Linked DNA regions of Magnetococcus marinus MC-1. The protein of the gene in region 1 interacts with the protein of each later gene in a pairwise test. Links are inferred from orthologs where the notes say so. Each region holds a gene or a part of one and is shown in the gene's direction. Other genes may lie near its edges. The genes, in order: secA, secG and secB.

What was found.
Region 2: the proteins of secA (region 1) and secG interact in binary tests that used the Escherichia coli proteins (3 or more experiments, as listed by UniProt). The link is inferred for Magnetococcus marinus MC-1 from one-to-one orthologs.
Region 3: the proteins of secA (region 1) and secB interact in binary tests that used the Escherichia coli proteins (3 or more experiments, as listed by UniProt). The link is inferred for Magnetococcus marinus MC-1 from one-to-one orthologs.

What each region holds. Positions count from the first base shown.
Region 1 is NC_008576.1:4,143,963-4,147,391, reverse strand. Bases 74-3,348 are described here. They hold secA (preprotein translocase subunit SecA), read left to right. Parts: upstream 74-442; coding sequence 443-3,148; downstream 3,149-3,348. Other genes in these bases: MMC1_RS17015 (glycosyltransferase), read left to right, coding at 3,335-3,348; MMC1_RS17025 (SPOR domain-containing protein), read left to right, coding at 74-169. Also shown: more of MMC1_RS17025, read left to right, coding at 1-73; more of MMC1_RS17015, read left to right, coding at 3,349-3,429. UniProt on the Escherichia coli protein: Required for protein export, interacts with the SecYEG preprotein conducting channel.
Region 2 is NC_008576.1:2,341,870-2,344,927, reverse strand. Bases 112-3,015 are described here. They hold secG (preprotein translocase subunit SecG), read left to right. Parts: upstream 112-1,328; coding sequence 1,329-1,703; downstream 1,704-3,015. Other genes in these bases: hrpA (ATP-dependent RNA helicase HrpA), read right to left, coding at 1,847-3,015; tpiA (triose-phosphate isomerase), read left to right, coding at 474-1,241; MMC1_RS09630 (phosphoglycerate kinase), read left to right, coding at 112-311. In the rest of the region: more of MMC1_RS09630, read left to right, coding at 1-111; more of hrpA, read right to left, coding at 3,016-3,058. UniProt on the Escherichia coli protein: Subunit of the protein translocation channel SecYEG. Overexpression of some hybrid proteins has been thought to jam the protein secretion apparatus resulting in cell death; while this may be true it also results in FtsH-mediated degradation of SecY.
Region 3 is NC_008576.1:4,271,915-4,274,815, reverse strand. Bases 155-2,901 are described here. They hold secB (protein-export chaperone SecB), read left to right. Parts: upstream 155-1,164; coding sequence 1,165-1,638; downstream 1,639-2,901. Other genes in these bases: coaBC (bifunctional phosphopantothenoylcysteine decarboxylase/phosphopantothenate--cysteine ligase CoaBC), read left to right, coding at 2,442-2,901; queF (preQ(1) synthase), read right to left, coding at 1,791-2,177; MMC1_RS22305 (DEAD/DEAH box helicase), read left to right, coding at 155-1,098. Also shown: more of MMC1_RS22305, read left to right, coding at 1-154. UniProt on the Escherichia coli protein: One of the proteins required for the normal export of some preproteins out of the cell cytoplasm. It is a molecular chaperone that binds to a subset of precursor proteins, maintaining them in a translocation-competent state.

The sequences.
Region 1 (3,429 bases):
GCGGCGCGTGCAGCAGATGGGTATTCCGGTGGAGTCGCAACCCTTGGCACTGCGGGGGACCCAATTTACCCGGGTGCGGGCGGGGCCTTTTCCTTACCGTGCCGAAGCCGATTGGGCAGCCCGTGTGCTAAAAGAGGAAGGGGTGGATACCAAGCTGGTCATGGAGTGACCGGCGGTTATCGCTCTTAATCGAATAACAGACACAGAGGTGCCCCCCTTGGGAGGCACCTTTTTTGTGCTTGGGCAACCTAGTTGCGTCGTCTAAGTTGACACACAAAATGGAAAAAGCAGGTTTATGCCCCCCCTTGTGCCGCTTTTAGGCGGCCTTGGATTGTACCTTGGGTGCGGCACGTGCTATAAGAATCCTCTTCACCCGTGCGGTTTGAGCCGATCATCAGGGTTCGGTTTGCTGCAACTAAATGGAAAGATAAAGAGACGACTCATGTTCTCCGCAATTGCCCGTAAACTATTTGGCTCCCGAAATGACCGCTACCTGCGCTCTTTGCAACCGCTGGTGGACCGTATCAATGGCTTGGAGGCAGAGTATGAAGCGCTCAGCGATTCTGAGCTGACCGCCATGACCTATGCATTTAAGGCACGCCTGGAGAAAGGGGAAACCCTGGATGATCTGCTGCCAGAAGCCTTTGCGGTGGTGCGCGAGGGCAGTAAACGTGTGCTGGGTATGCGTCACTACGATGTGCAGCTTATTGGTGGCATTGTGCTGCATCAGGGTAAAATCTCTGAGATGAAAACCGGTGAGGGTAAAACCCTGGTGGCTACCCTGTCGCTCTATCTGAACGCACTGAGTGGCAAGGGTGCGCATCTGGTGACGGTCAACGACTATCTGGCCCGCCGCGATGCGGAGTGGATGGGTAAGCTCTATCAGTTTTTAGGGTTGAGCGTGGGGGTCATTATTCACGGTATCGAGGACCAACAGCGTAAAGCGGCCTACAATGCCGACATTACCTATGGTACCAACAATGAGTTTGGCTTCGATTATCTGCGGGATAATATGAAGTTTTCACTGGAAGAGATGGTGCAGCGCCCCCTGAACTATGCCATCGTGGACGAGGTGGATTCAATCTTGGTGGATGAAGCCCGTACCCCCTTGATTATCTCCGGCCCCACCGAAGACAGCACCGATAAATATTATAAAGTGGATCGGCTTATTCCTCAGTTGGAAAAAGAGCGGCACTATACTTTGGACGAAAAACAGCGCTCCGTTACCTTTACCGAAGAGGGCAATGAGCAGATTGAACAGCTCATGCGCCAAGCGGGGCTGCTGCGTGACGGGGATCTGTACGATCTGCACAATATCGAGATGGTGCACCACGTTAACCAAGCCCTCAAGGCCCACGCCATGTTTGAGGTGGACCGGGACTATATTGTTAAAGATGGCCAAGTGGTCATTATTGACGAATTTACGGGACGCATGATGCCGGGACGTCGTTACTCGGACGGTCTGCACCAAGCGTTGGAGGCCAAAGAGCAGGTGGTGATTCAAAACGAGTCCCAAACCCTTGCTTCGATTACCTTCCAGAACCTATTCCGTCTTTATAACAAACTGGCGGGCATGACCGGTACCGCCGATACAGAGGCGGCGGAGTTCCAATCCATCTATAATCTGGAGGTGGTGATTATCCCCACCAACCGGGATATGGTGCGCATCGACCGCGACGATATGGTGTTCCGCACCTTGGAAGAGAAGCTCAAAGCGGTGGCCGAAGATATTAAGGTCAGTTATGAAAAGGGCCAGCCAGTGCTGGTGGGGACGGTCTCCATTGAAAAATCGGAGATGGTCTCGCACTTTTTGAAAAAGCTGAAGATCCCCCACGAGATTCTGAACGCCAAACACCATGAGCGCGAGGCGGAAATTGTCGCCCAAGCGGGACGCCCCCGGGCCGTGACCATCGCCACCAACATGGCCGGTCGTGGTACCGATATTCAGTTGGGCGGCAACTTGGAGATGCGCCTGAAAAAAGAGATCGATCCCGAGGCGAGCCCAGCCGAGCGCACCCAGCAGGAAATTCAGATCCGCACCGAGTATGAGCAGGATAAAGCGCTGGTGCTGGCTTCGGGCGGTCTGCACATTATTGGTACCGAGCGGCATGAATCCCGCCGCATTGACAACCAGTTGCGGGGCCGGGCCGGGCGTCAGGGTGATCCGGGTTCGAGCGGCTTCTACCTGAGCTTGCAGGATGATCTTATGCGCATCTTTGGTTCGGAGCGCATGGATGGCATGTTGAAAAAACTGGGCTTGCAGGATGGCGAGGCCATTGTGCACCCCTGGATCAATAAAGCGGTGGAGTCGGCCCAGAAAAAGGTTGAGGGTCGCAACTTTGACATTCGTAAAAACCTGCTCAAATTTGATGATGTCATGAATGAGCAGCGCAAGGTGATCTACGATCAGCGTAAGGAGTTGATGGAGAACGAGGATATTCGTGATTTCATCGACGAAATCCGGGAAGAGGTGGTCCATGCTTTGGTGGATAGTCACCTCGGGGAAGATGTTTACCCTGAAGAGTGGGACGCCAAAGGCTTTAGAGAGGCGATGCTCAACCAGTTTAATCTGGACCTGAATGTGGAGTCGTGGAAGCATGAAGAGGGGGTCACGCATCTGGTTGCCAAGGAGCGCGCCATGGCCGCCGTGAAAGCCTATAGTGAGGCCCGCGAGGCCCGTTTAGGCCCGCCCTTGATGCGTTATTTGGAAAAATCCATCATGTTGCAGGTGCTTGATACGCTGTGGAAAGAGCATTTGCTCAACATGGACCATTTAAAAGAGGGCATTCATCTGCGTGGTTATGCCCAGAAGGACCCGTTGAACGAATATAAGCGCGAGGCCTTTCAGTTATTCAGCATGCTGCTGCAACGCATCCGTGAAGAGGCCATTGAGTTTTTGGGCAAGGTAGAGGTGCAGCAACCGGAAGAGGTGGCCGCCTATGAGGCGGAGCTGGCCGAGGCGCGTAATCAGCAGATGAGTCTTAACCATCCCGAGAGTGGCAGTTGGGGGGGGGAGGGTGAGGGTCCATCCAGTGAGGGTGCCCCCCATCTTCCTTTTAAGCGGGATGGGGAGAAGGTTGGGCGCAATCAAGCGTGCCCCTGTGGAAGTGGTAAGAAGTATAAGCAGTGTTGTGGTAAACTCAGTTAGGCTTGCTTGTTTGGGTATGAGCAGGCAGCACGCGGGATCTAAGCATGCGGAGCGCCCCATATCTGCTGGCACAGGGTGGGCGAGCCGGCTGGCAGGGGCCCCGAACCCCTACCAGCAAGCAGAGCCCGCATCCCTTATGGGGATGCGGGATTTCTTTACCCAGTGGACCGCGCAAGGGGAGGGGCGATGATGGGCAAACGCGTGCTGATGATCGCCTTCCATTTTCCACCTGCCATGGGTTATAGCGGCACCCAGCGGGCCTTAAAATTTTGCCGTTATCT
Region 2 (3,058 bases), 1.8 Mb from region 1 along the record:
TGGGGCTGGATATCGGGCCTGAGAGCGTCAAGCTGTTTGCCAAGGCGTTGGAGGGGGTTAAAACCGTCATTTGGAACGGCCCCATGGGGGTGTTTGAAATGGCCCCCTTTGCCAGTGGCACCAACCATTTGGCCCATTTGTTGGCGGAGAGTGATTGTCTTTCGGTGATCGGGGGTGGTGATACGGCGGCGGCGGTTAAACAAGCGGGCGTGGCCAAGCAACTCTCTTACATCTCCACTGGTGGTGGGGCCTCGCTGGAGTTGATGGAGGGCAAACAGCTGCCCGGTATCACCTCGCTGGATGATAAATAGAGCAGCATAATGGTCAAGAGAGCCGGGCAAGATCCCTTGGCCTTGGCGTTAAAAAATAGGGGGTAGGCACACCTGTATCGACCTGCTTGAGCCTGCTTTTACAAGCGGGCAGGGTGTGTTGCCCCCCTCGATTATCCCATTTTAGGTACGGAGTCGGAGACGATGCGTCGAGCTTTAATTGCTGGTAACTGGAAGTTGAACGGTACGACCCAAGCGGCCACAGCCCTAGCCACCGCTGTGCGGGATGGTGTGGCCGCAAACAAGCCCGATTGCGATGTATTGGTGTGCCCCACCTTTACCGTGCTCAGTGCGGTGCAGGGGGTTGTGGCCGGTTCAGGTGTGGATCTTGGTGCGCAAAATATGGCTGTTGCCAGCAGTGGCGCGTTTACCGGTGAGATCTCCGGTGAGATGCTCAAGGATGTTGGCTGTAGCTATGTGATCCTGGGCCATTCTGAGCGGCGCACGCTGTTTGGTGAAACCAATGAACAGGTGGCACAAAAGGTAGCCTCTGCCTATCGGGATGGTTTGACCCCCATTCTTTGCGTGGGTGAGACCCTAGAGCAGCGTGAAGCGGAACAGACCATGCAGGTGTTGGAGCAACAACTGCTGGCCTGCTTGCCGGTGCTGCCCGCTGATGCGGCAAAACAGCAGCAACTGGTGGTGGCGTATGAACCGGTTTGGGCCATTGGCACCGGAAAAGTGGCCAGCACCGCCCAGGCGCAAGAAGCCCATGCCTTTATCCGTGGTCTGCTGGCTAAAGAGTTGGGGGCCAATGTGGCCGATGCGGTACGTATTCTCTATGGCGGTTCCATGAAACCCGATAATGCCAAGGAATTGTTGGGACAAGCCGATGTGGATGGCGGTTTGATCGGCGGGGCAGCATTAAAGGCGAATGATTTCCTTGCCATCATGGATGGTTTAACGGCATAATAGGCGGCTTAGTTGCCGAATGAACAAATTTGGCAGCGGGGTGGTGTTTACCACGCCGCTGTCTTGCTTTTTGGAGCCCGACCTACGATGACCCTGTTGATTACCGTACTCCATGTTATGGCGTGTCTGATCCTTATCAGTGTGGTGCTGCTCCAAAAAGGCAGTGGTACCGATATGGGTGCTGCCTTTGGCGGTGGCTCTTCTCAGAGCGTGTTTGGCGCTTCTGGTGGGGGCAGCTTTATGGGTAAATTTACCGCTGGAGTGGCGGCGATCTTTTTGCTGAGCAGCATGACCTTGACCTTTATTTCCACCAAAGGGAGCAATGCCAGCTCGGTGATGGATGGGGTAAAAGCGCCTACGGCCCAAGAGCAAAAGCTGCCCGCTGCACCGGAACTACCCTTGGTTCCCAAAGAGGCCAAACCGGTGGAGAATACCGGTAGCAAACCTATTCCTGTGGAGTAGTACGCTCCCTCCGTTGGATGCCCATGCGATTGCAGAGGCTCGTTGCTCTGCTCTTGGCTGTTTGGTGTGCCCAACATAAGATTAAAAAAAAGCGCGTTTATCGCGCTTTTTTTTATGGTTCTTGCAAAAGGGGTCTCTCACCTTTAGCGCGGGGGCACATCCCGATAATAACCCTCCATACGTTTGTGGGAGACGGGTATGGCTGTTTTGAGATCCTGGGCAAACAGTGAGACGCGATACTCCTCCAAAGCCCACCTAAACAGCACCAATGCTGCTGGTAGATGAGTTTCGTGCTGATACTTTTCCATGAGCCGGTCATACTTTTCCTGCCAGACGCTATACTCGGCCTGCCGCTCCAGATCTTTACCGCTATTGTGGCGGCCTCGCTCTAAACGTAGCAGCATGGCTTTTAGATAGCGGGGTAAGTGGCTCAGCCATTGGGGGGGCGTGGTGCGTAGAAATCCCTGGCCTAGCAGTTTGTCCAAATGGGCTTCAATGTCCATGGCCACCTTTTGTTGAGTGGGATACATGGGCTTTTTTAAAGCGTTGCGCAATAGCCCAAACTGCACAAAGGTTTCATCCAACAGCTTACCCATGGCCTCGACTTCTGGAATAAGGTGGGCGCGACCTTGGGCCAGTATCTTCTGGAAATCTGCCTGATTACGCACCTGTTCCGGCAGCACCCCTTGGTTTTCAAAAAATACCCGATCGGCGGCGGCATGTAATAGGGATTTTACCAGCACCTCTTTGCGCTCAAGATGGGTGTAGTGTGCCAATGCTTGGTTGGAGATGGGCGGGTTTTTTTGGACCATCTTGACTTGCTGGTGCACTTGCAGCAGCAACAGCCGACGAAGCCCAGCATGGTGCATGCGTTGGGCCTGCTCTTGGGTTTCGGCCATGGCGATACCCACACTGCCGCCATCATCCCGCAGGGCGGGGTAGCAGGTGATGGGGCGGTTGCGTTCGGTCATTAAAGCCATGCGCAGGGGCAGGGGGTCAAAATTCCAGTTGAGCAGCCCGCTCTTTTCATGGCTCACTTTGGGCAGCGCCTCAAAGCGGTCACGGGCATCCTCCGCGTAGTGCTCTTGGAGCAACGCCAAATCTCGACCTTGGGCAAGCACTTTGCGGTTGCTGTCATCCACGATGCGAAAATTCATCTGAAGATGTTCGGGTAGATTCTCCCACTGCCAGGCATCGGGGGGGATCTCTTCACCCACTTTGGGTTCGATCAAGCGGGCCAGTAGAGCGGTAAGGGTGCCTTGATTAAAGGGCAACTGCGCGGCGCACCATTTGGCTGTTTGGGGGAGGGGGACCAAATGTCTACGGTAACGCTTGGGTAAGATTTTAAATAGTCC
Region 3 (2,901 bases), 130 kb from region 1 along the record:
ATGAACATGCCCGAGGTGCTCAGCACCACGGTGGATGTGAAAACGGCGGAGCGGGTGGAGCAAAAGCTCTACCATGTGAGCGGTGATGAGAAGATTGCGCTCTTGGTGGGGTTGCTGCGGGATATTTTGCAGCATGAGGGCATTGATTTGAGCCAGCCAGCCATGCTTGAGTTGGATGACAACGGTGATGAAATCGTTGAACCCAATGGGGCCATGTTGAGTGGCGATGAGCCCAGCACCGAGAGTGAACCCTTTGTGCCCCACCCGGATGATCTGGATACCGAGGATGCCGCCCGTGCAGCCGAGGCGGCCTTGGCCAACGCACAAAAAACCCCACCGGGGCGTAGCATGGTGTTTGTCAATACCAAGCGGGCTGGGGAGCGGGTGGAGCGTTGGTTGAAGGCCAATGGCATTCAAGCGGGTTATCTCTCTGGGGATGTACCGCAAATGAAGCGCCTAAAGGTGCTCAAGCGGTTTCAGGATGGCGAATATCCGGTCCTGATTGCCACCGATGTGGCGGGTCGTGGTCTGCACATTGATGGGGTGACCCATGTGATCAACTATGACCTGCCGGACAATGCCGAAGATTATGTACACCGCATTGGGCGCACCGCCCGGGCCGGTAATCGGGGTGATGCCATTGCTCTTGTGGATGAAGAGGGTGCCTACTCGTTAGAAGCGGTACAGGCCTATATTGGCATGACCATCCCGATTGTCTGGGCTGAGGATGATCTGTTTGCCGATCTGGTGCGTCCGCCACCACGGCCCCGCAGCGAGCGGGATATGCGTCGTACCGGTGGTGGCCGTAGCGGCAGCGGCGGCAGTCGCTCGGGTAGCGGTGGTGGTCGTGCCGGTAGTGGCGGCAGCCGTTCGGGCAGTGGTAGTCGTGCTGGTGCGGGTCGTGCGGTAGGTGGTAGCCGTTCCACGGCTGGTGGGGTCAGCCAGGGGGCGAAGCCCTCTCATCATACACCGGCTGCGGCGGCTCATGTGGCTGTGCCTGCGGGCAGTGAGGGCGGTGGCGAAGCGGTTAAGAAAAAGCGGCGCCGACGCCGTCGTAAGCCTGGGGTGCAAACGCCGGCTACGGGTGGTGAGGCGTAAGATGATTTTCAGCCCTTTGCTGAGGGGGGCTGTCACATTAAATCCTAATTTTTGTGAGGAAGATTCATGAGCGAGAATGAACAGGCCGCTAAGGCGGAGGCCCCCATCTTTCATGTGGTGAAACTCTACCTAAAGGATCTCTCCTTTGAGAGCCCCAACGCCCCAGAGTCCTTTTCGGTGGAGTCCGAGCCCAAGGCTGAGTTTAATTTAGACACCAAGGCGACCCAAAAGGACGATGACCACTATGAGGTTAGCCTGGAGGTCAATGTTAAGGTCGCCTCTGGAGATGGCAAAATCCTGTTTATGGCTGAGGTGAGCTATGGGGGTCTGTTCATGGTGAAAAATGTTCCCAGCGAACATATTCCCATGGTGTTGGGTATCGACTGCCCCAACATTCTGTTCCCCTACGTGCGTCAAGTCATCTCCAGTGTGGTGTTGGAGGGGGGCTATAAGCCGATGGTGCTGGATCCCATCAACTTTGCGGCCCTTTTCCACCATGCCCAGCAGCAGAAGGCCGCCCAGCAGGGCGAGAAAGCCTGATCTGCGAAGGTTCAAGATACAAAAAAAGGGGGGCGTGTTGCACACGCCCCCCTTTTTTTATCTTTCAAGCCCATGGGCCAAAGGGTTGGCCGCCTCCCCGCAAAGCAGGGCTTAACCTGTATGGCTGGGTAATGGGCGGTAGGGCTTGCGGCTTATGCCTCTGTGGAGCGCTCTTTATGGTGCTCAACGGTGATGGTAGTGGTAATGCCCCCGCGCACGTAAAAGGCACCCTGTACCTGCATGTAGCGAGGATCGCAGACGGCAATGAGATCATCCATAATCTGGTTGGTGACCGCCTCGTGAAAGGCCCCTCGGTCCCGAAAGCTCCACATGTAGATTTTAAGCGACTTTAGCTCAATACACTTCTCATCGGCCACATAGGTAATGCGAAAATCAGCAAAATCGGGCTGTCCGGTTTTGGGGCAGAGACAGGTGAACTCGGGGCAGTGCATGTCGATTTCATAATCCCGTTGGGGATTGGGGTTGGCAAAGCTCTCCAGGATAGCGCGCTGGGGCTCCACCTTTTCGGGGCTGGACATGGCGATTCCTCTTTATGGAATGAAGGTGGCCATTCCCACCCACGGGGGGTGAGGGGGGCACGGTTGGGCGTCATTCTAATGCAAGGTGCGGCGCTTTTCCACCTCTGCATGGTTTGGGTTGAGGCTGTGGTTGGTCATTAGGGTGGGTTAAATCGTTTCTTAAACACGCAATCTTTGGTGGTAATGGATTTGACTTACACAAAAAATAGTGGATAATTGCAAAGGGAAAAGGGGCTATTCTCCAAACAGTGGGCAGGTGTGGCTGTGGATTTTTGGCAGGGTAAAAAGCTTGTCGTGGCAGTAAGTGGTGGAATTGCCGCCTACAAATCTTTGGAGCTTATCCGTCGTCTACGCGAGTTGGGGTGCTGTTTGTTGGGGGTGGTGGTAACCCCTGCGGCGCTGCAATTTGTGACACCGCTCTCTTTGACGGCACTCTCTGAGGCACCCTTGTATGACGATCTTTTTTCCCTGACCCAAGAGCGGGAGATGGGTCATATACGGTTGGCGCGAGAGGCCGATCTGTTGATTGTGGCTCCCGCCACGGCTGATTTAATGGCGCGTATGGCTCAGGGGTTAGGGGATGACCTGCTCACCACCCTGTTGTTGGCGCGGCGCGGGCCGGTGCTGCTGGCCCCAGCCATGAACAGCGCCATGTGGTTACATCCGGCAACCCAGCGCAATGTGGCACAACTGCGTGAGGATGGGATTCACATGGTAGGGCCAG